Regions from separate parts of the Bacillus sp. UNC322MFChir4.1 genome, predicted to be linked through region 1. Evidence: riboswitches for the same ligand, from Rfam matches in the RefSeq annotation. Region 1 holds a riboswitch; each other region holds the start of a gene.

What was found. Region 1 has a riboswitch for S-adenosylmethionine ahead of BR72_RS11400 (methionine ABC transporter ATP-binding protein). Riboswitches for the same ligand answer to the same signal wherever they lie in the genome.
Region 2: another riboswitch for S-adenosylmethionine. It lies ahead of BR72_RS20670 (hypothetical protein); the one in region 1 lies ahead of BR72_RS11400 (methionine ABC transporter ATP-binding protein).
Region 3: another riboswitch for S-adenosylmethionine. It lies ahead of BR72_RS01345 (YvrJ family protein); the one in region 1 lies ahead of BR72_RS11400 (methionine ABC transporter ATP-binding protein).
Region 4: another riboswitch for S-adenosylmethionine. It lies ahead of metK (methionine adenosyltransferase); the one in region 1 lies ahead of BR72_RS11400 (methionine ABC transporter ATP-binding protein).

Annotation. Positions count from the first base shown of each region.
Region 1 is NZ_JQKQ01000025.1:22,495-31,642, reverse strand. Features, by position in the region: gene BR72_RS11430 (arsenate reductase family protein) at 202-567, shown strand; gene gcvH (glycine cleavage system protein GcvH) at 609-992, shown strand; gene BR72_RS11415 (toprim domain-containing protein) at 1,435-1,779, shown strand; gene BR72_RS11410 (thioredoxin family protein) at 1,791-2,090, shown strand; gene BR72_RS11405 (hypothetical protein) at 2,245-2,589, shown strand; SAM riboswitch class I at 2,716-2,823, shown strand; gene BR72_RS11400 (methionine ABC transporter ATP-binding protein) at 3,088-4,113, shown strand; gene BR72_RS11395 (methionine ABC transporter permease) at 4,106-4,771, shown strand; gene metQ (methionine ABC transporter substrate-binding lipoprotein MetQ) at 4,850-5,662, shown strand; gene sufC (Fe-S cluster assembly ATPase SufC) at 5,899-6,684, shown strand; gene sufD (Fe-S cluster assembly protein SufD) at 6,700-7,992, shown strand; gene sufS (cysteine desulfurase SufS) at 7,992-9,148, shown strand, end outside.
Region 2 is NZ_KN050811.1:6,344-15,491, forward strand. Features, by position in the region: gene BR72_RS20630 (DUF378 domain-containing protein) at 39-230, opposite strand; gene BR72_RS20635 (NETI motif-containing protein) at 599-805, opposite strand; gene BR72_RS20640 (MFS transporter) at 810-1,985, opposite strand; gene phaZ (intracellular short-chain-length polyhydroxyalkanoate depolymerase) at 2,207-3,103, opposite strand; gene BR72_RS20650 (MarR family winged helix-turn-helix transcriptional regulator) at 3,298-3,714, shown strand; gene BR72_RS20655 (MFS transporter) at 3,732-4,931, shown strand; gene BR72_RS20660 (serine hydrolase domain-containing protein) at 5,027-6,289, shown strand; gene BR72_RS20665 (hypothetical protein) at 6,330-6,698, opposite strand; gene BR72_RS26525 (NAD(P)H-dependent oxidoreductase) at 6,695-6,832, opposite strand; gene BR72_RS20670 (hypothetical protein) at 7,141-7,392, opposite strand; SAM riboswitch class I at 7,493-7,591, opposite strand; gene BR72_RS20675 (hypothetical protein) at 7,739-7,930, shown strand; gene rraA (ribonuclease E activity regulator RraA) at 8,255-8,734, opposite strand; gene ybaK (Cys-tRNA(Pro) deacylase) at 8,857-9,148, shown strand, end outside.
Region 3 is NZ_JQKQ01000001.1:281,019-285,139, forward strand. Features, by position in the region: gene BR72_RS01330 (ImmA/IrrE family metallo-endopeptidase) at 1-199, shown strand, start outside; gene BR72_RS01340 (3-hydroxybutyrate dehydrogenase) at 598-1,374, shown strand; gene BR72_RS01345 (YvrJ family protein) at 1,646-1,807, opposite strand; SAM riboswitch class I at 2,003-2,148, opposite strand; gene BR72_RS01350 (carbon-nitrogen family hydrolase) at 2,210-3,001, opposite strand; gene BR72_RS01355 (pyridoxal phosphate-dependent aminotransferase) at 3,096-4,121, shown strand, end outside.
Region 4 is NZ_KN050810.1:228,039-237,186, forward strand. Features, by position in the region: partial or broken gene BR72_RS25935 (methionine adenosyltransferase domain-containing protein) at 569-797, opposite strand; gene BR72_RS20240 (helix-turn-helix transcriptional regulator) at 821-2,605, opposite strand; gene BR72_RS20245 (ABC transporter ATP-binding protein) at 2,770-3,687, shown strand; gene BR72_RS20250 (ABC transporter permease) at 3,680-4,612, shown strand; gene BR72_RS20255 (DUF4097 family beta strand repeat-containing protein) at 4,643-5,344, shown strand; gene metK (methionine adenosyltransferase) at 5,674-6,873, opposite strand; SAM riboswitch class I at 7,039-7,161, opposite strand; gene pckA (phosphoenolpyruvate carboxykinase (ATP)) at 7,381-8,967, shown strand; gene BR72_RS20270 (ATP synthase subunit I) at 9,119-9,148, opposite strand, start outside.

The DNA.
Region 1 (9,148 bases):
ATAAAGCAGAAGAATGAATATAAAGTTTCAAGTGATACATTAGGTTAATTTTTTCGCGGTAGTAACATGTTTTTAAGGATTTATAAAAAAATAAAAATTTTGAAGGATAAAATAATTTTTTAGCGAAATAAGTAAAAGTTTGAAATAAAAAAATATTTTTTATATGATAAGGGTAAAGGTTAGTGAAAAGTAGGTGAATGTATGTCAGTAACATTTTATTCATATCCAAAATGTGGAACATGCCAAAAGGCAAAAAAATGGTTAGACGCAAATGATGTAGCACATGAAATGGTTCATATTGTCGAAAATCCACCATCTAAGGAGGAACTTCGCAGTATATATGAAAATAGTGAATTGCCATTAAAAAAATTCTTTAACACAAGTGGGATGCGATATCGCGAGCTTGGGTTAAAGGACAAGCTAAAAGATGCAAGTGAAGAGGAAATGTTAGACATGCTTGCTTCTGACGGCATGTTAATTAAACGACCAATTGTAACAGGCGGTAATGATGTAACGGTTGGCTTTAATGAAGAGCAATTTGAAAGCGTGTGGAAAAGGTACCAATAAGGTGCTTTTACATAATTAATACATTCATTGGAGGTACAGACATGAGCATTCCAAAACAATTACGTTACTCTGAAGAGCACGAGTGGGTACAAGTTGAAGGCAATCAAGTTACTATCGGTATTACAGATTTCGCACAACACGAATTAGGAGATATCGTATTCGTAGAACTTCCTGAAGTTGGTGCAACAATTGCAGCTGACGAGCCATTCGGTAGCGTAGAGTCTGTTAAAACAGTTTCTGAATTATACGCACCTGTAGCAGGTAAAGTTGTAGCAATAAACGAAGACTTAAATGACAAGCCAGAGCTTGTTAACGAATCTCCATACGAAGGTGCATGGATGGTTAAAGTTGAGCTTGAAGATGCAGGTCAAGTAGAGAAATTATTAACTGCAGAACAATACGAAGAAATGATTAATCAAGACTAATCTGAAAAGGACAGCTGTGAGCTGTCCTTTTTTATTTGTGCTGTTTTTTAAAAGTGATTGAAAAATAAGCAAAAAAACCTGTCTTTTTAGGTGGGCGAGAGCATCTGGTCATGCATAGGAGCGGTTAGGAGCTTTTCCTGCCACATGCAAGGATTAAACCTAAGGGAGAAATTGAGTGCAGGTCATCTTTGTTCTACATAATAGCGACTTAGCTGTTGGAAAATCAAAATGGATGTATATAGAACATAGTTTTTTTCTACTTAGAAATGATAGGAATGGAGCTTTTCTTAAATATGTTTCGGAACGAGCCACTTATGCTTTTCTTATTGTCCAGCTCCGCTTTTCTTTACAAAAATAAACAGGAAACAACATTGAAATATCGAATATACTATATACTAAAGCTAATGTTATATCATAGTATACGGTGATCGGGTGATGCCAAGTGGTCTATGTAGAAAAAGTAATTATTGTTGAAGGTAAGTCAGATAAGCGAAAGATTGAAACAATTATTAGAGAACCGGTGGAAATTGTTTGTACAAATGGTACAATTGGTTTGTCAAAAATGGATGAGCTCATTGACCAGTTGTATGATAAAGAAGTATATGTTCTTGTGGACGCGGATGATGCTGGAGAGAAATTGCGCAAACAGTTTCGGCGAGAATTTCCACATGCTGAACATATTTACATTGATCGCTCATATCGAGAGGTTGCGACTGCACCACCATCTCATTTAGCGAACGTTTTATGGGGAGCCGATATTGACGTCTATACAGAATTTTTACGGTAAGGAATGGTACGATGATAGATTGGACAGGACATGAAGCAGAAGTTGCAGTTAGAGACCAAGAAAAAACGGTGTTATATGTATATACACCAATGTGTGGTACGTGCCAGCTTGCGAAAAAAATGCTAACGGTTGTTGAAGTAGCGTTGCCTCATTTAGAAATTGGAATGCTGAATGTAAATTATGCACCGCATTTTGCGCGGGAGTATCAAATTGAAAGTGTTCCGTGTTTACTTATATTTGAGAAGAATAAACTTGTAAAGAAAATATATGCATTTCAATCTGTGGAATATTTATATATGGAATTACAATAGGCGGCAAAAAAATTGCCGCCTCGACATATTTCTTGGGAAATAGTGAGAGATAAATGGTTTTTTATACAGCATTTGTCGAGAGAATGATACAGGAGAGTGCGTAATAAAGATGGAATGGTAATATGTAAAACGTGATATGGGGAGTGTGATAAAGATGACATTGTATTCACTGCTTCAATCATTTGTAACATATGCCAATACGCAATATCACTTAGAACCACTATTACCACAATTTGAAAAGGTTGTTTGTTTTACTTTCCAAGATGAATGTTATTCATTGAATATTTCAAGAGAGAAAATTGAACTTATAAATGGTGCGGTGGGAACTGAAGAACTTGTTTGTTTTCAAGAAACAGATTTGCGGTTGTTGATTACAGGGCAAGTACGCTTGCAGTCACTCTTGCGCAGAAATGCAATTACATATAAAGGGACATATCGAACGATGCTATTATTAGAATCTGTATTTCATATTTGTAAACCGCTACAAATGGGTGCTTAAATTTCAGAAAGTTTATTCTTTGCGAAAATTTCTGTTGACATCTATTTCATGCGTTGATACAATTCAAAACATAAAATAACGAAAACTTAATAACGATAAAATCAGACGAAATTTATATCTGATTTTCTCTTATCAAGAGAGGTGGAGGGACTGTGCCCTGTGAAACCCGGCAACCGTCAACTTATGTTGAAATGGTGCCAATTCCTGCAAAGCGAATGCTTTGAGAGATGAGAGGAAAGGATAATGGTAATTTGTGTATAAAAAACCTTTCTGCTCATTTTCAAGCAGAAAGGTTTTTTTTGTTGTTTCGGTGTAGGAGGACACTTGAACGACAAAACTTTTATAGAGTGATAGCGGGAAGCCGCTTACGCTTTTTATGTAATCCAGCTTCAGCGGCTAGAATCTCCGGTCGTTTCGCTCTCTCGGTCGAGAGCTCCAACGTCCTGCGATTCTGAACGAGCCGCTTACGCTTTTTAATTTAAAAAAGGGGTGACATCGATGATTATATTAGAAAATGTAAGGAAGATATATCGTTCTAAACACGGTGATGTTACCGCTGTGGATGATGCGAATTTACAAATAGAAAAGGGCGAGATTTTCGGGGTGATTGGCTATAGTGGCGCTGGAAAGAGTTCGCTAATTCGTTTGTTTAATCAATTGGAGAAACCAACGTCTGGAAAGATTACGGTTGGAGCACGTGTGATTTCGGCAATTACAGGTAAGGAACTTCGAGAAGCACGTCAAGAAATCGGGATGATTTTTCAGCATTTCAACTTACTGTGGTCACGAACTGTTCGTGAAAATATTGCTTTCCCGCTTGAGATTGCTGGGGTGGCAAAAGAGAAACGAAATCAGCGCGTAGATGAATTAATTCGTCTTGTTGGTTTAGAGGGACGAGGAGATGCATATCCATCTCAGCTAAGTGGCGGACAAAAGCAGCGCGTTGGTATTGCAAGAGCATTAGCGAATAATCCGAAAGTATTATTGTGTGATGAAGCAACGTCAGCATTAGATCCGGAAACGACAGATCAAATTTTAGATTTGCTTCTCGATATTAATAAGCGTCTTGGGTTAACGATTGTACTTATTACGCATGAAATGCATGTCATTCAAAAAATTTGTAACCGCGTTGCTGTTATGGAAAAAGGGAAGATTGTTGAAAGTGGCAGCGTGTTAGAGGTATTTCGTAATCCGCAGCAAGAAATTACAAAGCGCTTCATTAAACAAATAACAGATTTTGAAGATGCAGATGAGGCAATTGAACATTTAGCAGAGAAATACCCAGAAGGAAAAGTAGTGAAATTACAGTTTGTTGGTGAAGCAGTAGAAAGACCAGTTTTACAGGAGTTAATGAAGCAAGATGGAGTGGAAGTGAGCATTCTACAAGGGAATATTGCCCAAACGACAAGCGGAGCGTATGGAAGCTTAATCGTTCATTTAAATGGCAAAGAAGATGTGATTGCAAAAGCAATTGCAACGATTCAACAGGAACAAGTCGAGCTGGAGGTGATTGCACATGGATAATCTATTTCAAAATGTTGATTGGGATAAAATGCTAGTGGCTACTCAGGATACACTATACATGGCGGCAGTTGCCACACTTGCAACGTTTGTATTGGGGCTTATTCTTGGATTAGTACTGTTTCTTACAAGTAAAGATAATTTATGGGAGAACAAACCAGTCAATGTTGTAATTGGAGCATTTGTAAATATTTTTCGTTCCATCCCGTTCATTATTTTAATTATTTTACTCCTTCCATTTACGAAGTTTTTTGTAGGTACCATTCTTGGAGCAAGTGCTGCATTGCCAGCATTAATTATTGGAGCAGCGCCGTTTTATGCGAGATTGGTTGAAATTGCGCTTCGTGAAATTGATAAAGGTGTCATTGAAGCATCGAAAGCGATGGGAGCAAAGACGAGTACAATTATTTTTAAAGTATTAATACCAGAATCTTTGCCAGCACTTGTGTCAGGTATTACTGTAACGGCAATTGCCCTTGTCGGTTATACAGCGATGGCTGGAGCAGTTGGTGCCGGCGGCCTTGGTACACTTGCTTATTTAGATGGATTCCAGCGGGGCAATAGCGATGTAACTCTCATGGCAACAATTCTTGTGCTTGTGATCGTATTTATTATTCAAGTGTTTGGGGACTTCTTTACGAAGCGACTTGATAAAAGATAAAAAGGAGTTTTCGTCTCAGCCAAAGACTTTCTATAGATTTACTATTTTGAATATTGGGAAAAGGAAGGGTGTCATTATATGAAAAAGGTATTATTTTCAGCACTTATTGCTGTATTTGTATTTGCATTAGCTGCTTGTGGTAGCGGCGGAAAAGATGAAAAGAAACTTGTGATTGGTGCTTCTAACGTACCGCATGCAGTTATTTTAGAAAAAGCGAAACCACTATTAGAGAAAAAAGGAATTAAATTGGATATTAAACCATTCCAAGATTATGTATTACCAAACAAAGCGTTAGCTGATAAAGATATTGATGCGAACTATTTCCAACACATTCCGTATTTAGAGAAAGAAATTCAAGATAAAGGCTATAATTTTGAAATAGCAGGGAAAATTCATTTAGAACCAATTGGTGTGTATTCTCAAAAATATAAAAGCTTAAAAGATCTTCCAAATGGGGCAACAATTATTATGAGTAACTCTGTTACTGATCATGGACGTGGGTTAGCAATTCTACAAAAAGAAGGCATTATAAAAATTAAAGATGGTGTAGACCCTGTTAAAGCAACGACAAAAGATATTGCAGAAAACCCGAAAAACTTGAAGTTCAAAACAGACATTGAGCCGGGCTTGTTACCACAAGTGTATAACAATAAAGAAGGCGATGCGGTTTTAATTAACTCAAACTATGCAATTGATGCGAAATTAAACCCAGAAAAAGATGCGATTGCGATTGAAGGCAATGATTCTCCATACGCCAACGTAGTTGTTGTTCGTAAAGGTGACAAAGATAAAAAAGAAATTAAAGCACTTATAGAAGTGTTACATTCAAAAGAAATTCAAGATTTCATTAAGAAAGAATACAAAGGAGCTGTGCTTCCTTTAAGTGAATAAGGTGAAAAAAGGGCTGGAATTTCTTGGCCCTTTTTTCTTTATATAATTAGGAAGAAAGGTGTATCATAATATAATGTGCAGAATATTCCTGTTCGGATTTGTAGAAAAATTGTTACATTTTTTCAACGTTTGCAGTATCATTTTATTTGATATAAAATTAGAATGAGAATAAAATGAGAATGTGAACGTTTTAGGAATTTTTAAAATGTATATATAGAATTATTGGAGGTATTGAGATGGCTGGTTCTACATTAACGATTAAAGATTTACATGTATCAATTGATGGAAAAGAGATTTTAAAAGGTGTAAACCTTGAAGTAAAAGGTGGAGAAATCCATGCAATTATGGGACCTAACGGAACAGGTAAATCAACTTTATCTTCTGCAATCATGGGTCACCCAAAATATGAAGTAACACAAGGCAGCATCATCATCGACGGTGAAGATGTATTAGAAATGGAAGTAGATGAGCGCGCACAAGCTGGTTTATTCCTAGCAATGCAATATCCAAGTGAAATTAGCGGAGTAACAAATGCCGACTTCTTACGTTCTGCAATTAATGCACGACGCGAAGAAGGCGATGAAATTTCTCTTATGAAATTTATCCGTACATTAGATAAAAACATGGAATTCCTAGAAATGGATCCATCAATGGCACAACGTTATTTAAATGAAGGTTTCTCTGGCGGTGAGAAAAAACGTAACGAAATTCTTCAATTAATGATGATTCAGCCAAAAATCGCAATCTTAGACGAAATTGACTCTGGTCTTGATATCGATGCATTAAAAGTTGTATCTAAAGGTATTAACGAAATGCGCGGCGAAGATTTCGGTTGCTTAATGATCACGCACTACCAACGTTTATTAAATTACATCACTCCAGATCATGTACACGTTATGATGAATGGTCGTGTTGTGAAATCTGGCGGCCCTGAGCTTGCACAACGTTTAGAAGCTGAAGGTTATGACTGGATTAAGAAAGAACTAGGTATTGAAGACGAAACAGAAGAGCAAGAAGCGTAAGAGAGGAGCATAAACATGACAATTGGTACATTACCTTTCGATCAAGATTCTATCCGTCAACTTGCAAGCGAAGCGAATGAAGCTGCTTGGTTGACTGAGTTCCGCTTACAAGCTCTTGCAAAGGCAACTGAACTTCCAATGCCAACACCAGATAAAACGAAAATTGATAAATGGGATTTTATCGGCAAAGGTAAAACTGTAAAGCAAGAGCCTGTAGGTTCTTTTGAAGAACTTCCAGAAGCAGTGAAAAATATAATTGATGAAAATAATAACGTACTTGTACAGCGTAGTGGTACAACTGCATTCGTTTCTTTAGCAGAAGAAGCAAAAACAAAAGGCGTTATTTTTACAGATATCGTAACAGCTGCAACTGAGCATGCTGAACTAGTGCAAAAGTATTTAATGAAAGATGGCGTGAAAGTTGACGAGCACCGTTTAACAGCTCTTCATGCTGCACTAATCAACGGCGGTGCGTTCGTATACGTTCCGAAAAACGTTGTTCTTGAAACACCACTTCAAGCTGTATTCTTAGTAGACGGCGAAGAAGCAAACGTTTATAACCACGTATTATTTGTTGCAGATGCAAATAGTTCTGCAACATATGTAGAAAACTACGTGGCAAATGAAACTGTTACAGGTATTGCAAATATCGTGGCAGAAGTTATTGTAGAGCAAGGCGCACAAGTGAAATTTGGTGCGGTTGACTTATTAGCGAAAGACGTGACATCTTACGTAAACCGCCGCGGCGTAGTAGGACGAGACGGACGTCTTGAGTGGGCATTAGGTCTTATGAACGATGGAAATACAATTTCTGAGAACGTAACGAACTTAATGGGCGACGGTTCATTTGCTGATACAAAAACAGTAACAATTGGTCGTGGGTCTCAAACGCAAAACTTTACAACAAAAGTTGTTCACTTCGGTAAACATTCTGAAGGTTTCATCTTAAAACATGGTGTTCAAAAAGATAGTGCAACATCTATCTTTAACGGAATTGGTAAAATTGAGCACGGTGCATCTAAATCAAATGCACAGCAATCTTCTCGCGTTCTTATGTTAAATGAGAAAGCGCGCGGTGATGCAAACCCAATCCTTTTAATTGATGAAGACGATGTAATGGCAGGTCACGCAGCTTCTGTAGGACGCGTAGATCCTACACAACTATACTACTTAATGAGCCGTGGTATTCCGAAGAAAGAAGCAGAACGTTTAGTCATCCATGGATTTTTAGCACCTGTAGTAAATGAGCTTCCAATCGAAGGAGTAAAGGCACAGCTTGTTGAGGTAATCGAAAGGAAAGTTCGCTAATGGATATTCATGAAATACGCAAACAGTTTCCAATTCTTGATCAAAAGGTGAACGGCAAACAACTTGTTTATTTCGATAGTGCGGCAACTTCTCAAAAACCGATTCAAGTCATTGAAACGTTAGAACGTTATTATAAAGAGTACAATTCGAATGTGCATCGCGGTGTTCATACGCTCGGTACGAAAGCGACCGATGCGTATGAAGGTGCACGCGAGAAAGTTCGTAAGTTTATTAATGCAAAATCAATGGAAGAAATTATTTTTACGCGCGGTACAACAACGGCGTTAAATACAGTTGCGGCAAGTTATGGTATGGAAAATGTAAAGACAGGCGATGAAATTGTCATCTCTTACATGGAGCACCATAGTAATATCATTCCTTGGCAACAAGTTGCGAAGAAAACAGGTGCAACGTTAAAATATCTTCCGCTTCAAGAAGACGGAACAATTTCATTAGAAGATGTTCGTCAAACGATTACGCCAAATACAAAAATCGTTTCTATTATGTACGTATCAAATGTGCTTGGAACGATTAACCCTGTAAAAGAAATCGCAGAAATCGCACATCAAAACGGTGCCATTATGGTCGTTGATGGTGCACAAAGTACACCGCATATGAAAGTGGATGTACAAGATTTAAACTGTGATTTTTACACTTTATCCGCTCATAAAATGTGCGGACCAACAGGTATCGGCGTATTATATGGTAAGAAGGAATTGCTTAACAATATGGAGCCGGTTGAATTTGGCGGTGAGATGATCGATTTCGTAGATTTACAAGAATCTACGTGGAAAGAGCTTCCGTGGAAATTTGAAGCAGGTACACCGATTATTGCGAATGCAATCGGGCTTGGAGCTGCGATTGATTTCTTAGAAGAAATTGGTCTTGATCATATTGAAAAGCATGAGCATGAATTAGCGCAGTATGCTTTAGAAAGACTATCAGAAGTAGACGGTGTTACAATTTATGGTCCAAAGAAACGTGCAGGCCTTATTACATTCAATATTGATGAAGTACATCCGCATGATGTAGCAACAGTATTAGATGTAGAAGGAATTGCGGTTCGTGCCGGTCATCACTGTGCACAACCGCTGATGAAGTGGCTAAAAGCTTCTTCTACAGCACGTGCAAGTTTCTATTTATATAACACAAAAGA
Region 2 (9,148 bases), on a different contig from region 1:
ACGTCTGCTTAACATTTTGAATAATAATTGTATAATTGCTAATTACTTGCAAAAAACCGGTCATAAATTTGATAAAGTGCAGAAATACCAATAAGCCAATAGACGGTATCAACAAGCGCTGGTACAGAACCAAAAATTTTTTCCACCAGATTAAAATCTAACGCAACAAATAACCAGTTTAAACCGCCAATAATCACCAGAATTGCTGTAAGGTAAGACAAAAATTTCATTGTGATTGCCCCCTTGGTGAAAAATGGTGAAAGGCCTTTCGCTATATTATATGCATGGAGTTCTTGAATTTGCCCATTATTTTTATTTTTTCGTTTTTAAAAATATAATTTAAATTTTAGCTTAATAGCGATGCGTTCTTGCCAGCTTTCCAATATAAAATCCACGCAAACTATATAGATTTTAATTTTTATACATATAAGTCGCTGCTATGCAGAATACAACATGCTTTCTCCCTCTGTTTTAGACCTTGCATGTGGCAGAAAAAGGCCATGACCGCTTCTATGCATGGCCAGATACTCTCGCCCGCTTAAATAGAAAAAGGGTTTTTATGTCGATTTTTTAATTTGTATTTACATAGCGTTGCACTTTATACCGTTTTTAATTTTCCTTCAAATATTATTTTCCGTCCGCATGGCTCTACAACCGTTTTCCCATCTCTTTTCACCTCATGGAAAATAGGCTCTTCCATGCGGCGAGACGGTGTATATCCTTCCTTATCCATTCTTTCGAGGCACTGTGCAATTGTTTCATCTGACAATACTTCAAATTTCTTCTTTTTTAATTGCTTTGTCATTATTTTACCTACTTTCTACTTTCCTTATCATTGCTTGATTTTTCATATGTGTCACATAAACAATAGATATTACTGCCATTATGATCATAATGGAAAAGAAAAAGCTTGTATACTGTATGTTCTCTATAAATAGCCCACCTAATACAGGCCCAGTAATGCTTCCGATACTAAAAGCAATTCCGCACAAAATATTTCCTGCCGGTAATAAATGTTTTGATAATAAATCAGTCATATAGCCGAGTCCGAGTGAAAAGCATGATCCAATAACCATACCAGCAAGTAACATACATATAAATACAAGCCAATAATAACCATCGAATATAGCCGCTAATAGAAAAATCACTGTACTGACGCTAAATGTCCATGTTAAAATCCGTTCTCTTCCAAGACGATCACTAAGTATACCAAGTGGTATTTGCGTAACAATTCCACCAATCGAAAATGCTGGTAATAAAAATGAAATTTGTTCAACTGACCAGCCTTTCCTCATCGCATAAACAGGTAAATTGCTATTAAGCATCCCTTCTAACACTCCATATGCTAACGGTGCAAGTAACGCAATCCACCCTACTATCCAAACTTGCTTATAGCGCTGCAAAGATGTTTCACTTTCTTGATTTGCTTCTCCTTGATCAGGAAATGCATTTTGCGTTGGGATCAATAATAACCATCCTATTAAACAAAGGACAGTTGATACAATAAACGGTGTTGCAATCCCGTATTGTACCGTACTCGCTAAATAAGGCCCCATCGCAAAACCGATACTGAAAAATGCTCCGTATATAGAAACTTGTTTTCCTACCTTGTGCGGACTAGCAGTCGTCGTAATCCACGTTTGCGTTCCAACATGAAGCATATGATCCCCTACCCCAACGAAAAAACGCAGAACAAACCATACCCAAAAAGAAAATGTTTGCGTAAATACAAATAATGCTCCAACAACAATAAAACCTCCAATTACAATAAGGGGTTTCATTCCAAACTTTTGCATCGGTTTCTCAAGCCAAGGTGAAATAACAAGAATCCCTATATATAATGCCGTTGCATGAATGCCGTTAAAGCTTGAACTAATTCCCTCCTTCTCAAAAATCATTGCAATTGCCGGTAACAACATACCTTGTGAAAGCCCAGAAATCGCAACAATTCCAACCATAATCCAAAACGTATACCTTCTCCCCATTTCATTACGCTCCTTGTCTAAACTCACATCCTTTATTATAGCTGGTTAATCCATAAATCGTATACTTTCAATTTCCACAAAAATAAAGCTAGAAGTCCAGACTTCTAGCTTACATCCTTTCCATCTACTGGAAGAAAGGTTTTAAATTCTAATTTTCAAATATATACATATGCAACCCTATTATAGGATACGTTTCTTATTTGCATTATGAAACAATGCAGCTACTCTTTCAAAAATGTATTTACTTCATTAATAAACACGTTTAAACAATCAACAAATGGAGAATGGCCACAATCTTCTAACATGACCAATTTTGCATTTGGCAAATGCTTTGCCAACTCATCACCAACTACTTTTGGCACCACATAATCACGATCACCTTGGAGAACTAATGTTGGCACTTGAATGCGATTCATATCCCCGTTCCCAGCTACAACTCCGTTATGCTCATCTGATATATTAAATGTTACAAGTCCATAATTTACATCAACAAAATTGCGCTGCGTTAACATATCATCAAGATATTTCTCATAGCGATCTGGACTAGGTTGATGATGCGTATAAATAAGTAAATTCCAGACATTTCGATAATACTGCTTATCCTTTTGTTTTATAGCTTCAACAACAGGTGCAATTTGAACAGCATCTTTCGCTATTTCTTCTTTTGTTTTTAAAAGATGAGACACAATTGGTTGACCATTTATATCCTTCTTAAAAATGGGATATCCTTTCAGTCCTACTGATTCTACCAGTATAAGTTTATTTACATACACCGGATAAGCTGCTGTAAACTGCATCGCAACTCCTCCACCCATTGACCATCCGACCAATGAAAAATTTTTCAATTGTAATTCATCTACAAACAACTTCACATCTTCTGCAAAATCATTCAATGAATTAATCGGATGATGATAAGTTGAAAAGCCAAAACCACGTAAATCAAGAGCATAAATATGATAAGAATCTTGCAGTTGTTCTATAACTAAATCCCAATGCTGTGAAGATGTCATATTCCCGTGAATAAGCACTACTATCTCTGTTCCATTCCCCGCTTCTTGATAAGCAATTGTTTCTCCATTTGATAATGCCACTGATTTCATAATGGTAGGTTTCATTATTCGCTTTCCCCCTCAATAATATCAACAACACACGTTAAAAAACAGAAAATTCTAATTTAATAATATCACATAGAATATATGTTCTCAATCTGAAATTCAACTTATTTTTACAAAAGCAAACCGATAGATTACTAGACAATCTAGAAAAAAACAGATATAGTTAGCTAGGCAACTAATTGGAAAGGGCAAAAAATATGGACGAAAAACAACACTTTTTTCACACTGTCAGCCAAACCGCTCGGAAATTTTCTAAGAGATTCAATGAACGTGTTTCCCCAACTGGTTTATACAGTGCACAATGGGCTGTAATTTTCAGACTAGATCAAACTGGATCTTGCACGCAAACAGAATTGTGTCAATATTTAAATGTCGAATCTCCAACAATGACCCGTACTTTAAAACGTATGGAATTAATGGGATGGATTACTCGAACAGAGGGAACAGATCGACGTGAAAAGCTTATTTCTTTGTCAGAAACAGCAATCGCAATGATACCGAGTTGGCAGCAAGAAGTAAACGCATTTGAGAAAAAGACATTACAAGATATTAGCGAGGAAGAGCTTCGTCTTGCGTTTCATGTACTACAAAAAGTAATTCGAAATCTTGATTAAAAATTGGAGGGATGACTATGGAAAGTCAAAGGCTTTGGACGAAAGACTTCATTGGAACATGTTTGAGTAGTCTATTTCTCTTTTTAACATTTTATATGTTGATCACAACCTTACCTGTATATGTAATCGAGGGATTAAAAGGAAAACCTGAAGAAATGGGGCTTGCTGCAACAGTATTTCTTATTTCTTCAGTAATCTGCCGACCATTTACAGGGAAATGGCTTGATGATTTAGGACGAAAGAAGATTTTATTTATCTCCCTTTCGTTATTTTTAGCCGCAACAGTAATGTACTTCGGTGCGCAAAGCTTATTTTTACTACTTGCTCTTCGCTTCTTACATGGTATCGGCTTCGGAATGGCGACAACAGCTACCGGTACAATCATAACAGATGTAGCACCCCCCCATAGACGCGGTGAGGCACTTGGTTATTACGGAGTATTTATGAGCTTACCGATGGTTATCGGTCCTTTTTTAGGTTTAACGATTATTTCTAAATTCTCATTTACAGGGTTATTTGTCCTTTGTTCTATATTTTCTATACTTGCTTTTCTCTGCGGACTTTTAGTAAATATTCCAAATGAAAAAACAGCTATCAATAAAGAAAAGAAACGAATGCAATGGAAAGATTTAATTGAGCCTTCAACAATTCCAATCGCTCTTACTGGTTGTGTACTTTCCTTTTCCTATAGCGGTATTCTTTCATTTATTCCCGTTTATGCAAAAGAGCTTGGTATGAGTGATATTGCTAGTTATTTCTTTGTTGTATACGCAATTGTAGTTGTTATTTCTAGGCCATTTTCAGGAAAAATCTTCGATCGGTTTGGGGAAAATGTCCTCATTTATCCATCAATTATTATCTTTATGATTGGTATGTTCGTTTTAAGCCAATCACATACGCCGTTTTGGTTACTAGCTTCTGGTGTACTTATCGGCTTTGGGTATGGAACTCTAATTCCAAGCTTCCAAACAATTGCAGTTAGTGTGGCACCAGATCAAAGGCGTGGATCTGCAACAGCTACTTATTTCTCATTCTTTGATACAGGGATTGGTATCGGTTCTTTCGTACTAGGAATTATCGCAGCACATTCCAGTTATCAGCATATGTATTTTATTTCTTCGATTATTGTTGCATTTACATTACTGATTTACTATTTTCTTCATGGGCGTAAACAAAAGTCCAAAAAACAAACAACACAAGAAAAATTATCTGCCTAATCCTATAAGAGAGAGTAAACTTCTACGTTTACTCTCCTTTTTTTGCTTCTCAATAGGCTTATCTCTTATAATAAAACTAGAAGGAGGCTAATTTTATGAGACTAAAAAAATCCCCGCTCATTTTAATCATTTTGATTTTTGTATGTATATTGACTGGTATGGGATTTACGTTATTCAATCCAAATAAAAATTTTTCTTCCAGACAAACAGTAACGAAAAAAAACTGGTTACAAGATCCTTGTCTCCGTTGGTCTTATTCACATATGCGCGAATTTGCTTCAACAAAAGTTGTTGCTAAAAATCAAAATTATATATCCTCGATTCCAACTAATTCGCGAGATTTAGATAACCTACATATTACAGATGAAAATGAAAATAATACAACGGTTCGGAAATTATTAGAAAAACATAAAACAGATGCCTTTATTGTTTTACAGGATGGAAAGCTTGTTTATGAACGATACTTTCATGGATATAAAGAAAACGAACCGCACGGTATGGCATCAGTAGCAAAAGTATTTACAGGACTGCTCGTTAATACCCTTATTGAAGAAGGAAAGCTAGACCCCAATGCAACTGCAGAAACTTATGTAAAAAAATTAAAAGGAACACCATTTGGGATCGCAACAATTCAACAACTTTTAGATATGCAAGTTTCAGTAGAATATCCAACTCACGGCTTTAAACAAGCTGGATTAGATAATCAAGATGCACAATTATATTTAGCAAGTAACCTTCTTCCTCGCAACAAAAACTATAATGGACCGACAACAATTTATGACATGTTACTAGAAGCAAATGAAACAGCTGCTCCAGGAGAAACATTTTCGTATAATAACGGTTCTGCTGAAACACTTGCATGGGTCCTTCGTACTGTCACAGGAAAATCGCTCACAGATCTAGTAAGTGAACGTATTTGGTCACCAATTGGCGCAGAAGAAAATGCTTATTACGTTGTTGATGAAACCGGAGTGGAACAAGCGAGTGCAGGATTAAATGCCACCGCACGAGACATGGCAAGATTCGGGGAGATGATTGCGGGCGATGGTGTCTATGACGGAAAACAAATTATTTCTCACTCTATAATTGAAGAAATTAAACAAATTAACCAATACGAACTCCCAGTTGGGGATGGTGAGGAATATTCTTATCATGATCAGTGGTGGATCTCCCATAACGAACAAAATGCATTTGAAGTACTTGGCAGTTATGGACAAAGGTTATATATCGATCCAACTGCACATATGGTTATCGTTCATTTTTCTTCTAATGCCAATCATACTGGAGAAATACAATTTGCATATAGTGATATGTATTTACAAATCGCTGAATACTTACAGAATAAGCTCTCTAATTAAGTTTATACTTTCGAAGTTTTCGTTACGAAAAGGAGTTGCCTTATGACAGCTCCTTTTCTATAATTGTAATTACATATTCCCATTGTTCTTCTGAAAAACATAACGGTTTTAACTGAAATACCATAGAACAAATCTCTTCTATATAATGGACATTTCCCTGTAAAAATTCCCATCGGAGCACCTTAGGTATATACAAATCTGCAACTTGTTCACTTTGTTCTACTAAAATGTCTACTTCTCTCTGACAAACACCTCTTATAAGATACCCTTCTCGCACTTCTTGTTTAACTTTAGAATATTGCTTACTTTTCTCCCTTATACAAAATAAACAATCAAGATAAGAGCAAAACAAATCATCTTCTCTTTTACATACATTCGCAATTTTGCAGATCAGTTCCCTATTTTTCATAATCTTGTTACCTTTTCATATTCCTTTTGTAGCCATTTCTCTCTTTTTTCTTGTTTATAATTTTTCACTTGTTTCAAAAGTGCACCGCTGAAGCTATATGGATTTGGATGTGCATATACAATTAATATGTTCATTGCAAACGACACCTTCCTTTAATTCCCTTTTGACTTTTTCTATACTCACATGCTATTCTAATACATGTCAAAGGGCAAGCCTCTTTGACAAAACAACTGACACCTATTCGGCGATGGTGTCTTTTTTATTTGTTAGCCGAAAACGCCCATCTTTCGGGGGCACATTTAATTTTTTGACACTACACACTCAGCACCATTTCCTTGTAAAAAGACTGCATAACACAGTCTTTTTATCTACATAACTCTTTTCAAAAAATGAATTTCCAAGCAAATATTACTATAAAAAAGGGAGAATAACTCCCTCTATGTTATTTTACCATGTAGTAAATCCCCTTATCATCTATACATTCATGTTGCTCTGCTAAAGTAATTTTCCCATCCAACTTTAACTCATCTAGCAGTCGCAGTATGTAAAATTGCTGCAACATCTTCTTTGCAAATTCCCCTTTATGTTCAGTAGCAATATGTTGTTGAATATCCAATAATGTAATCGGCTTTTCCTTTTCTTCCATATATTTATAAATCGCATTACGTAGTGTAATATATTTCTCAAGTGTCATCGTATGCTTGCTCCTTTCTTCTCGTTGTCCATCTTTCATTATCGGTTTTTTTGCAATAAAAAAACCTCTTCGATAAGAAGAAGCGGATTATATCTCTTCCTTCTTATCTTTCAGAACAAAACTGTTCTGCTGGAATTAGCACCTGCATCGCGGTTGCTGGGTTTCATTGGGCCAGTCCCTCCACCTCTCTGGATAAGAAAATATTCACTTTATCTTTTACTATAATGAACACAGCCAAAAAAGGCAATTCTCATCATAATAATCAGGATTTGTTTTTTGAAGTGCGCTGATATTTTATTCCATTTTGTTCATACTAAAAATGTAAAAGACCAAAGGAGGCACAGTCATGCAAAAAAATGCACGTGGTCACGTTCAAGATTCTTGTCAAGCATTACACGAAGCAAAGAATTGTTTACAAAATGCCTTACAAACAGTTGAGAAATCAGATAATCGTCAACGCATTGAACAATCTTTACAAGCTGTTCAACATGCACTGCTTCAATGTGATAGTACAGCTGAAGTTTTATCTCAAGATTGAACTCCCTCCACCTACCGTGCACTTCTGCACTTTGCGCGCTTGAGGTGGGGGGCTTCTCGCCAGATATGATAAACCTTATACCTCCATATTTTCAAATTCTACACCTCAAAATGAATTTATATAAATAAAAAAGACACTTCTTATAATAAAAATAAGAGGTGTCTCAAAAGGCAAACGAATATGTAAGTCGCGATCCTACTGTATATATTTATGCCTTACAAGAAAACTTTATTCACTATATACGTAAGTGAAATTTCGCATAAAAACTGCATTGGGTGCCGCATAAACACATTTAGCACTTCTGTTGCTTTCTTATATTATTTCCTACTGATGAATTTCTGTTTTACATACAATTACACCATCTTCGTCAACATAAACATAATTTCCTGGAATCCATGAAACTCCGCCAAAAGACACTGGAATATTTGTTTCTCCCTTCCCTTCTTTCACACTTCGCTTTGGCATCGTTGCAATCGCTAAAATGCCAAGTTCGATATTCCGAAGCTCCGCACAATCACGAACGCATCCATAAATAATTATGCCTGCTAAATTCCGCTGCCTTGCTATGTTTGCTAAGTTATCACCAAGTAATGCACAATTTGTTGAACCTTCTCCATCTACAACTAATACCGTTCCCTCTGGTACCATCTCTAGCGCCATTTTTACGAGTACGTTATCATCTTTAACCTTTACTGTCTCGATTTTCCCATGAAACTGCTTCTTCTTTCCATACGATTGAAGTAATGGCTTACATACTTGTACTTCTGTTTCATTCGCATCATAAAGATCAGTTGTTCTCCACATCATGTTCCCTCTTTCCTTTTCACGATTTATGTTACATATTCTTGTCCTTTCTTCTTTTCCCTGTCTTAATTGGCGAAATTTTGTATACTAATAAAGAAGAAATAAAAAAGGAAGTGTGTAACATGAGTAGTAAAACAAATGCTTGTCGTTTTTTAGATAAGCACAAAATTGCATATACAGTTCACGAATATGAATGGGATGAAGAAAACTTAGATGCAAAACATGTCGCTGAGCAAGTTCATTTGCAATTAGAACAGGTCTTTAAAACACTCGTCCTTCGCGGCGATAAAACCGGGGTAATTATGGCTTGTATCCCTTCGCATAAAGAGCTTAATTTAAAAGCGTTAGCATCTGCAAGTAAAAATAAAAAAGTTGAAATGGTTGCAATGAAAGAAATACTTGGATTAACAGGAT
Region 3 (4,121 bases), on a different contig from region 1:
ATTCACGCGACGTGTACAGGACAAGCTTACAATTGCAGATCCCGAGTGTCCAAACGGTTCCGAGCACCATCCTTCTCCTACAAACCTTATGCATTACATCATTCCTCCCCCTCATAAATCAAAAATAGATTCCTTATTAACGAATACACAAAGAGAATTATCTTTACAAAGTCCTTTATTGCGTATAGAAAAAGAGTAACTATTATAATTACTTCTATATATACAAGTCAAAGAGCCGATATAAAAACTCTTTTCTTTTTAGAAGGACGAGAGCATCTGGCCACGCATAGAAACGGTCAGGGCCTTTTCCTACCACATGCAAGGATGAAAACAAAACAAGAAAACAAGTAGCGGCCATGTTGTATTCTGCAAAGCAGCGACTTATATGTTGAAAAATCACCATGAATTTATATAAATCATTTCTTTCTTCTACTCTAAAAGGTTTTATAACTTCTTTTATTCCTTTTGTTAATAAATACACCTTCGTATTAACTAAAAACTTTTCCCCCTTCTCTAGAAACTTGCAGGATTTCCTATTTCGCTTCTATAAATAGAGCAATAGAGCTAACTATATTCATAGAGGAGATGGAATAAAACATGTTTAAAAATCGCGTTGTATTTTTAACAGGTGCAGCAAGCGGAATTGGATATGAAATAGGAAAAGCCTTTGCGAAAGAAGGTGCAACTGTAATGATTACGGATCGGTTAGAGAACCGAGTACAAGAGGCAGTGCAACAATTACAAAACGAAGGATATAAAGTATTTGGAATGCAATGTGATGTAACAGTAGAACGTGAGATTGAACGAGCTATCGCTGAAACTGTTACACGATTTGGTTCACTTGATGTATTAGTTAATAATGCAGGTATGCAATACGTTTCTCCAATTGAAGATTTCCCAACCGAAAAGTTTGAAATGTTGATTAAAATCATGCAAATTGCACCGTTTATTGCAATAAAACATACATTTCCTATTATGAAAAAACAACGATACGGTCGCATCATGAACATTGCTTCTATTAATGGTCTCGTTGGCTTTGCAGGCAAATCTGCATATAATAGCGCCAAGCATGGAGTAATTGGGCTTACAAAAGTCGCTGCATTAGAGGGCGCTGAGTACGGTATTACCGTAAATGCACTTTGTCCAGGCTATGTTGATACCCCGCTTGTTCGTAATCAACTTCAAGATTTAGCTACAACAAGAAACGTACCGCTTGAACATGTACTAGAAGAAGTCATTTACCCACTTGTACCACAACAACGATTATTACATACAGAAGAAATTTCAAACTACGCCTTATTTTTGGCAAGCGAAAAAGCAAAAGGAATTACAGGACAAGCTGTTGTCATTGATGGTGGTTATACAGCGCAGTAAAATTCAACAAACTATTTTCTTTCTCTATAAATCAACTTTAATTTTCCGATATATAAGTCGCCGCTATGCAGACCAAAATATGTACCTGTATTCGCTTCCTCCCTTTGTTTGAAATCTCACATGTGGCAAAAATAGGCCCTGACCGCTTCTACACACGGCCAGATGCTCTTGTCCTCCCCAAAAAGAAAGAGGTTTTTATGTTGTTCTTTAAATTTGGATATATTCACCAACCCAAAAACGGATTGTGCCTCTTCCGCACAATCCGTTTCCGTTACATATTTTCCTTTGGAGATTCATATCCTTGCATTTGCTTTGGTAACTTCTCAATCGCAACAATAACGCTATCTAACTTACTTTCAATTCTATGAAGTAAGTATAGTGTAACAACAATCGGAAAGCCGACATTGCCAATAACTGATATCCATTCCTCCATCGTTGTCTCCTCCCTTCTTATTATAAATAAGTGAAGAGACAAAAAAGTGGTAACTAAAAACAAACTAAATCATTTCAGCTGTTTTTTCTGTTAACTACTTGTATCCCACTTTGTTTCCCCCCTAATATATTAGGGCTTTTCATCATAAGAAAACCCCTTTCTACAACGAAAGAGGTTTGAAGATTCACTTCTCCCCTCTTATCTATCAGAAAGTCTCTCTTTCTGTTGGAATTAGCACCGTTCCTTACTAGGCGCCAATTATGCGCCCCATTTCACAATGGTATTACGGTCGGTTGCTGGGTTTCATCGGGCCAAATCCCTCCACCTGCTCTTGATAAGAGTATATAGTTGTCCGAATTTTCCATTTTCAGTTCTGACTATATCAAGAATAAAATTGGCTTGTCAACTTTTTTTTTGCGCGTACAATTCTGGACGTCGATCAAAAAAAACAGGAATCCCCTTTCGCACTTCTGAGATTTTGTTTGTATCTAATGTTCCAAACAAAATTGTTTCTGTTTCATCAGCTTCAGTAACAATTTCTCCCCAAGGATCAATAATAAGAGAATGTCCTGCAAATACATTATTAGGGTCACTCCCAGCACGATTGCATGCCACAACAAAACATTGATTTTCAATCGCTCTTGCCTGAAGCAATAACCGCCAATGTGCTAAACGAACAAGCGGCCACTCTGCTACAACAAATAATACAGTTGCCCCGTGCGCGGTATGAACGCGCATCCATTCTGGAAAACGAATATCATAGCAAATTGTTCCTGCGCATGGTATATCCTCCAGTAGAAAATGCCCCGTTTCATTTCCAGCAATTAAGTATTTATGCTCATCCATCAGTTGAAACAAATGCACTTTACTATATTCAGCTACAATGTTTCCATTTCGATCACTAACATACATCGTATTTGTAACACCATTCTCTGTCTGTTTAGCGATTGAACCACCGACAATATTTACGTCGTTTTGCTTACTCCACTTTGATAATAAACATTTCGTATAATTCCCATCTAAATCCGCAATTTCAGGAAGGCGCTCTAAATCATAACCTGTTGTCCATAACTCTGGTAATACAAGAACATCTGGATTTTCCTTTATCGCTTCGCTTATTTTTTTTTCAGCATGTTCTATATTTTTTTCAACATCGCCAAAAGTGATATTCATTTGTACACAAGCAATTTTCATTACTCTCTTCCTTCTTCCTTTTTATTTTTTTCTTTACAAAAAGTTGGAAAGACTATATCATTTGTCACTATAATTGTAACAACTTTCAAAAGAGGTGGAAAGTATGAAACATTTTCAACCTTCCGAGATATTAACATCATTACCAACACAATTTTTTGCCTCCCTTGTCGCCAAAGTAAATGGAGTAATGCAAGCTGGTCATGATGTTATTAACTTAGGACAAGGAAATCCTGATCAACCAACACCAGATCACATCGTAATAGCATTACAACGTGCAGCAAAGCACCCTATTCATCATAAATACCCGCCATTTCGAGGACATGATAGTTTAAAAGAGGCTATCGCTACATTTTATGAGCGTGAGTACGGTGTACAATTAAATCCCAAAACAGAAGTAGCTATTCTATTTGGTGGAAAAGCTGGCTTAGTTGAGTTACCACTTTGTTTTACGAATCCAGGTGATACAATCCTCGTTCCTGATCCAGGTTATCCAGATTATTTATCAGGGATAGCCTTAGCAAAAACAAAGATTGCTACAATGCCACTATTATCAGAAAATCAATTTTTACCTGATTACACAAAGATTGATGCACAAGCGGTTGAAAAGGCAAAATTAATGTTTTTAAACTATCCGAACAATCCAACCGGAGCTGTTGCAACACCAAAGTTCTTTGAGGATACTGTATCGTTTGCAAATAAACATGACATTTTAGTCTGTCATGATTTTGCGTATGGAGCGATTGGTTTTGACGCTAAAAAACCAATTAGTTTCTTACAAACTGATGGAGCAAAAAATGTTGGCATTGAAATATATACGTTGTCCAAAACGTATAATATGGCAGGTTGGCGCATTGCATTTGCCGCCGGAAATGAAAGTGTTATTGAAACGATTAACTTATTACAAGATCATATGTATGTTAGTATTTTTGGTGCTGTACAAGAAGCTGCTCGCGAAGCATTATTAAGCCCGCAAACTTGTGTCGATGAACTCGTAGAACGCTATGAATCTCGAAGAAATGCTTTCATTACTGCTTGTCGTTCTATCGGCTGGAATGTCACTTCACCAAAAGGTTCTTTCTTTGCCTGGCTCCCTGTTCCAAATGGGTATACGTCAGAGGAA
Region 4 (9,148 bases), on a different contig from region 1:
TCAAAATTCGGCGAAAGCAAAGTCCAGCTCTAGCGGCTAGAATCTCCGGTCGTTTCGCCCCCTCGGACGAGGCCAAAAGCGCCTCTCTGTCAGGGGCTCCAACTTCCTACGATTCTGAACGAGCCGCTTCCGCTTTTCTTAAGAAGTTAAGTGGGAGATAAACTGCCCGTAAAAGCCCGATTGGTTCAACTAATAATCAGTGGGGGATGAAGAAAACCCCCACTGATTAAAGTTTCACTTTATAAAAATCACATCGCTCATAAAGTAGAAGCTTATTTACTCTCGCAAGGGGACAAGAAAACTGATTTTAAAGATTTTGAAGTCAGATATGATTTTAAGTTTGGATATTTGATCGATGTTATATACAAAGATGAACCTCATGCAATCTACACATTTCGCTATCAAAAAATTAGAGATACAGGAAAAAAAAGGAGTTCTTGCTTATCATACAACATTACTGGATGACAAGATAAACCTTGACACTTATTCCTATAAGCATAAACATTTTGGTAAATATTAAAATGAAAAAAAGCTTTGCGCACACGCGCAAAGCTTTTTTCTTCCTATATTATAGACCAGCTTGCTCTTTTAAAGCTTCAGCTTTGTCTGTACGTTCCCATGAAAGATCCACATCAGTACATCCGAAGTGGCCGTAAGCTACTGTTTGTTTGTAAATTGGGCGACGTAAGTCTAACATTTTGATGATGCAAAGTTTCTGCAGATTCGTTCTACTAATACCTCTTCACATACTTTTCCTATTCGAATGTATCAAATATTGGTTTTGCTACACCGATTGCGCATACATTTTTATCCGTATCATTTATAGCAAAGCTTCCTCCTCTGCTTTTTTTACAGCTTCACTTCTTCCAGAAACTTCAAGCTTTGTATATATAGAAGAAACATAGTTTCTTACAGTCCCTTCAGATAAAAACAACTTTTTTGCAATTTCTTTATATCGAAGTCCTTCTTTAAGAGCACCTAAGACCTCCATTTCACGTCGCGTCAATTCATAGGGATACTTTTTCGGTATTGAGTTGTATGCGTGAAACAAACGATTCGCAATACCGTGAGATAACATAGTCCCTCCTGAATTTACTAATCTAATTGCCGCTACTAATTCTTTGGGAGTGGCAGATTTAAGTACATATCCTTCAGCCCCTGCTTTTAGCGCTTCAGAAACACTAGAGGATTCTTCAAAAGTCGTCACTATAATAACTTTCGTACTTGGCCATTTCCTCTTAATTTCTTCTGTCGTTATAATCCCATTCATTTCGGGCATTTGTACATCCATAAGAACTATATCTGGTTGATTTTCTTCACATTTTTCTAAAGCCTGTTTTCCACTATTCGCAACTGCAACATCAAAGTCAGTATATTCGGTTAATAAAAGTTCCAAGCTATCTAAAATTATAGATTGATCATCTACTATCAGTATATTTATTTTATCTTGAATAGAAGTTTTCTCTATATTTAAGCTTGGAATTACACAAGTTACAATGGTTCCTACATTCTTTTGAGAGTCTATGTACAAGCTTCCTTGATATTCATTTAAACGATTTCTCATTCCAGATAAGCCAAATCCCTCTTGGATATTTTCTATTCCTTTACCATTATCTTGTACTTGAAGCATGACATGACTTTTATGATATTGCAGAAGAACTTGTATCGACTCTGCTTCGCCATGTCTAGTTGCATTTGTCATTGCTTCTTGTAAACAACGACAAAAAGCCATTTTAACTTTTTTCGCTATCGTATACTGCTCTCCAATTGTTCGAAAAACAACATCAACGTGTGTGTTGCTTTTAAATTCTTCTATAATATTAAGTAACGATACATCTAAATTTAATTCCTCTTCTAATGGATCCATTTCATGAATTTGTCTTCGAATACTCTCTAATCCAGATCGTGACATATCTAATATATCTTGTAATTTTTTTTGACCTTCTTGAGTAGTTAAGTGAGGTTTTAAAGTTTCCATACTTAATATAACTGACGTAAATTTATAACCAACAGTATCATGTAATTCCCTCGCCATTCTACATCTTTCCTCAAGCAGGGTCATTCTTTCAACTTGTGAAGAATATTGTTCTAAAATCGCATTCTTCTCTTTAATTAATTCGAGTTTTTGTTTAATTGAATCCATAGAAAAAACAATTCTCTGTAACACATGTCCAACACTATAAATGAAAAGAACGTCAAACAGACTTATGAACAAATGATTTAATTTATAATCAAAATTCAAGAAAACTCCGAATATATAAACGATAATTGTTAAAGGTAATGTATAGAAATTAGCTTTTCCACGGCAAAAAAATGCCAATGTTAAAATTGCAGGAGAAAAAAACTGTGCTAAATGATACGTATATGCAAGATAAAGCGAAAGCCCTCCCACTAATATGATCTCAGCCAATACATATAGTTCATATCGAATTTTATATAATATTACAGGTATGACATACAGTATTAATGTCATACAAAAAACACTTTCAAAGGGAAATGTAGGATTATCTTGATACGTTAAAATTGCAACTGCAGCGATCCAAAAGATACGAATGAATACGATTAGCCAATGCTGCCAAAGTAATTTATTTTGTACTGAAATCAACTGTATAAGCACCTCCCACTAAAAAAACTTCACCTTATGTATATATTTTCCATAATCATATTTTTATCATAGCAAGGTTATTACATTTTGTCACTGTGCTTTATTACACTCATTTTGATACGTTAATAACCAAGAACACGACTCTTACATAAGGAGATGAAAAAATGAGTATTTTGAAAGTACGTAATTTAACTAAAAAAATCAAAAAAAAAATACTTGTCAATGAATTGTCGTTTGATGTGAATGAAGGAGAAATACTTGGACTCCTCGGTCCAAACGGCGCTGGAAAAACTACTACAATTAGAATGATAGTTGGATTAATTTCAAAGTCTAGCGGAACAGTTGAAATCAATGGAAAAAATGTAGATAACAATTTTAAAGAAGCAATGAGACATGTAGGAGTAATTGTTGAGAACCCTGATTTGTACAAATTTTTATCCGGCTATGATAATCTGCTTCATTTCTCTCGAATGACACCCAATGTCCCTAACGAACGATTAAATGAGGTTGTATCTTTAGTTGGGCTGGAGAAAAGTATTCATAACAAAGTTTCGACTTATTCTTTAGGAATGAAACAACGGCTCGCTCTTGCGATTGTTTTAGTACACAAGCCCCTACTTCTGCTATTAGATGAGCCTACAAATGGACTTGATCCTAAAGGTATTCGTGATTTAAGACTTCATTTAAAGAAACTAGCCAAAAGTGAAAATGTAGCAATTGTTGTATCAAGTCACCAAATGGCTGAAATGGAAATGATGTGTGACCGTATAGCCATTATTGATAAGGGCTATATGATAGGTTTACATGACATCAAAGATATTACAAAAGAAAAGATAAGTTGTGTTCAATTTGAAGTAGACCGAACAGATTTAGCTATTCCTGTACTTCAAAAGTTATTAGTAGGAGCAGAAATTGTGACAAACCAAAATATGATCAATATTACAATTAGTAAAGAACATATACCGGAAATTAGTGATACGTTAGCAAGAAGTGGAGTAAATGTTTATGGTGTTCAAACGATTAAAACTACTTTAGAAGACAAATTCATTGAAATGACAGGGGATGAACTACGTAATGCTTAATCTAATCAAGAATGAAAACATGAAAACTTTTAAACGTAAAAGAACGTGGGTAATGATAGGAGTTATGGTTCTATTTATTCTGGTGCAATTTCTAAATGTGAAATTTTCTCATCAAGTTAACTACGGAGATGATTGGAAAACCTCCCTTATAGAAGAAAATGCATTACTTAAAGTTGAAAAAGAATCTAAAACATTACCTCTGGAAATACTCGAAAATGAAAAAAAATTTTTACTAAATAAGTATTACATTGACAACAATATAAAACCAGAAAACAATGCATGGTTCTTTACAATTGGACAAAGTACAAATTTTTTAGTAGCGATTTCTATTCTTACCTTAATAATAGCTGGTGAAAGTGTCGCAAGTGAATTTCAATCCGGAACGATTAAATTTCTATTAACTCGAACTGCTACTCGTACAGAAATATATTTTTCTAAATATATTTCGACCTTATTATTTGGACTATATCTAGTCGGAATCACATTTATTCTTTCCATTATATTTAGTGGTATTCTTTTAGGGTTTGATGGCATAAACAGCGACTACTTATTTGTCAAAGATCAAGTCGTTCAAAAAACAAGTGTCCTTCAAGCACTAATTGGTAGCTTACTCTTTAAAATTCCTTTCTTAATTATTGTTGCAACTTTAGCATTTATGATTTCAGCTGCATTTAAAAGTTCAACATTCTCTATCGTGTTTTCTCTTTTAATAACAATTGCAGGTTTTGTTATGAGCATTTCATTAAAAGGTTTCAGTTGGACACAATATTTTATCTTCTCTAATACAGATTTATCGAATTTTATATATGAGAGTCCACCTGTAGAAGGAATGACCTTAAGCTTTTCCTTAATATTAATCTTAATTCATATACTCATTATGCACTTAGTTTCGTATCCAATCTTTGTGAAAAGAGATGTTGTTTAAATTTTTTATTAAAGACTGGAGGAAAGAAAAATGAAACAAAAGCTAATTATTTTTGGTACATTAATCACTTTAATTCTTACTGGTTGTTCAAGTTCTGAAAGTGAAACAAAAGAAGAAAAACTGGCATTACCAGCCTCTAATATTAAAAAGTTAACACTAGATAATCGTAATGGTAATATTGATATTTCAACAAATTCTACATCGAATAAAATAGAAGCTTCTATCCATGCAAAAGCAAAAGGAATCAGCATAGACAAATTAAAACTAGATCTTTCAGAAAAAAATGGAGTTGCCAACTTAAATACTTCTTTTGATGGGCAATTCTTTAGCAATAGTGAAACTTGGGTTGATGTGAAACTCTCAGTACCTAAAAACGTAAAAGTAGAATTTAAAGAAAACCATCGAAACGGAGATATTAAAGTTTCTAAACTGGATTCAGATATAAACATACTTAATGTTAATGGAAATATAGACATTTCCAATGTTAAAGGAATTGTAAGTGTAACAAATAGGGATGGGAAAGTTAATATTTCTAATTCGTCATCTGATATCAATGTTGACAATAATAATGGAGCTGTTGTTATTAAAGATATTAACGGGTCAGTACGTGCTAAGATTGGAGATGGATCAGCCGATATCAATAGTATTGAAAAAAACGTAACAATCTTAGGCGCTAAAAACGATAAGATAAAAGTGGATGGTGTTAAAGGGAAAGTAACGTTCAATAAATAAAGTTTGATTTATTGATATGAAAATGAATGAAACCAACCGCAGTTTTTGTGAAACGACCATATAACTTAGTCAATCCGTCTTGCTTATTATTTGAACTTACCTAATAAAGAAAACTTTATCCCGCTATTCGCGGGCAGTAATACTCCCACCTCAAAATTCGGCGAAAGCAAAGAAGTTAGGTGGGAGATAAACTGCCTGTAAAAGCCCGATTGGTTCAACTAATAATCAGTGGGGGATGAAAAAACCCCCACTGATTAAAGTTTCACTTTATGTATTTCCATAAATAAAAAAAGCTTTGCGCACACGCGCAAAGCTTTTTTCTTCCTATATTATAGACCAGCTTGCTCTTTTAAAGCTTCAGCTTTGTCTGTACGTTCCCATGATAGATCTACATCAGTACGTCCGAAGTGGCCGTAAGCTGCTGTTTGTTTGTAAATTGGGCGACGTAAGTCTAACATTTTGATGATGCCAGCTGGGCGAAGATCGAAGTTGCTTCGGATTAGTTCTACTAATACTTCTTCAGATACTTTTCCAGTGCCAAATGTATCAACAGAGATAGATACTGGTTGTGCTACGCCGATTGCGTATGCAAGTTGTACTTCTGCTTTGTCAGCAAGTCCTGATGCTACGATGTTTTTCGCAACGTAACGAGCTGCGTATGCTGCAGAGCGGTCAACTTTTGTTGCATCCTTACCAGAGAATGCACCGCCGCCGTGACGAGCATATCCGCCGTAAGTATCAACGATTATTTTACGACCTGTTAAACCAGCATCGCCTTGTGGTCCACCAATAACGAAGCGGCCTGTTGGGTTAATGAAGAATTTTGTTTCTTCATCGATTAATTCAGCTGGTACAACTGGTTTAATTACAAATTCTTTTAAGTTGCGATCGATTTGTTCCCAAGCAATCTCTGGATGATGTTGCGTAGAAATTACGATTGTGTCGACGCGAACTGGTTTACCATTTTCATCATACTCAACTGTTACTTGTGTTTTACCGTCTGGACGTAAGTATGGTAATGTATCATCTTTACGAACTTCCGTTAAACGACGAGCTAATTTGTGAGCAAGTGAGATTGGAAGTGGCATTAATTCTTTTGTTTCATTACATGCGAAACCAAACATTAAACCTTGGTCGCCTGCACCGATTGCTTCAATCTCTTCGTCAGTCATTTGACCTTCGCGTGCTTCTAACGCTTGGTCAACACCCATTGCGATGTCAGCAGATTGCTCATCGATAGATGTTAAAACTGCACAAGTTTCTGCATCAAATCCGTATTTTGCACGAGTGTAACCGATTCCTTGAATTGTTTCACGAACGATTTTTGGAATATCCACATAAGTAGAAGTTGTAATCTCTCCCGCTACCAATACTAAACCAGTTGTTACTGTTGTTTCACAAGCTACACGTGCGTTTGCATCTTTTGATAAGATTGCATCTAAAATAGAATCAGAAATTTGGTCACAAATTTTATCTGGATGTCCTTCAGTTACAGACTCAGATGTGAACAGATGACGTTTTTTTGTCATGTGGTAAACCTCCCTACAGTAATGATATATATTGTACGGAACTCATCCTTAATTTGCCACAAACTGCGACATTCATGTATTTTCCCATACAAGTACAAAAGAAAAACCTTTCCCTATTAGAGGAAAGGTTGTATTTGCTACTTGCATACTGCTTTTTGCCCTTCGCTCTTATCGTTCGAGACTATTCGCCTCGCACAGGTTTAAGCACCTATTCACTTGTTTGACTTTCATACAAGTGAGGTTGCCGGGCTTCATAGGGCCTGTCCCTCCGCCAGCTCGGAATAAGAGAGTATCCGTCCTCAACTATACTAAAGAAATGAATTTCATTTGTCAATCCAAATACACATATTCCTATAAGTTTTTCAGGGCAGAAATTTATGGAAAAAATAATATAATAACACAAACAAAAAACAAATAAATAGTATACATTATTTATATGATTGTGTTATACTTTTAGTGGGGATTACGATGAATATTCATAAATCAAATAAAGGATGGTATATAAATATGAGTACTGCGAATGTCCAAATTGGATTACATGAACTATTGAACGGAAGCAATGCACAGGTTCAATTGAGCGTTCCGCAATTAACGGAAAAGGTATTAATGAGAAAAGAAGGTCAATTATCTTCTACTGGCGCAGTTTCTGTTTCAACAGGAAAATATACAGGACGTTCTCCGAAAGATAAATTTATTGTAGACGAAGCATCTGTTACGGACAAAATTGCTTGGGGATCTGTGAACCAACCAATTTCTGAAGAACATTTCAATAAATTATATACAAAAGTGCTGGAATACTTAAAAGATAAAGAAGAACTATTCGTGTTCAAAGGATTTGCAGGAGCAGACCGCAACTACCGTCTTCCTCTTCAAGTTATTAATGAATATGCTTGGCATAACTTATTTGCGCATCAACTATTCATTCGTCCAACTGAAGAAGAATTACAAGACCATGATGCACAGTTCACAATTGTATCTGCACCAAACTTTAAAGCAGATCCAGCAGTTGACGGCACAAATTCAGAAACATTTATTATCGTTTCATTTGAAAAGCGTATCGTGTTAATCGGGGGTACAGAATACGCTGGTGAAATGAAAAAATCAATCTTCTCTATTATGAACTACTTACTTCCAGAGCAAGATATTTTCTCTATGCACTGCTCTGCAAACGTAGGCGAAGAAGGCGATGTTGCTTTATTCTTCGGTTTATCTGGAACAGGCAAAACAACATTATCTGCTGATCCGAACCGTAAATTAATTGGTGATGATGAGCACGGTTGGTCTGATAACGGTGTGTTTAATATTGAAGGCGGTTGCTATGCAAAATGTGTGAACTTATCTCGTGAGAAAGAACCACAGATCTTTGACGCAATCAAATTTGGTTCTGTTTTAGAAAACGTTGTGCTTGATGAGCATACACGCATTGCCGATTACGATGATACTGCATTAACAGAAAATACACGTGCAGCTTATCCAATTGATGCAATTGATAACATTGTGTTACCTAGCGTTGCAGGTCATCCAAATACAATCATTTTCTTAACTGCTGATGCATTCGGCGTATTGCCTCCAATTAGTAAATTAACGAAAGAGCAAGCTATGTATCATTTCTTAAGCGGTTACACTAGTAAACTAGCAGGAACTGAGCGCGGTATTACTTCACCGCAAGCAACATTCTCAACATGCTTCGGTTCTCCATTCTTACCGCTTGATGCATCTCGCTATGCAGAAATGCTTGGTGAAAAAATCGAGAAGCATGATGCAAATGTGTTCTTAGTGAATACTGGCTGGACTGGCGGCGAATACGGCGTTGGAAAACGTATGAACTTAGGTCATACACGCGCAATGGTGCAAGCTGCATTAAACGGCGAGCTTGACAACACTGAAACAGCAAAACATGATATCTTCGGTCTTGAAGTACCACTTCATGTTCCTGGTGTACCTGATGAAGTATTAATGCCAGAACAAACATGGACTGATAAAGAAGCTTACAAAGTTAAAGCAACTGAACTTGCTAATAAGTTCAAAGAAAACTTCAAGAAATTTGATACTGTTTCTGAAACAGTTGTAAACCTTGGCGGTCCAATCGCCTAACCTAACTTTACTGTGAAATATCCTAAATCATGTGAATAAGTATGTTGTGATTGCAAGAAAACAAGTACTCACCGACAAAGCCCACGTTTTCTTGTAATCGCGCATACTTACATATAAAAGAGGCTTACGAATAATCTCGCAAGCCTCTTTCCTATTTCTTAGCATCTTTCATACTGTAATA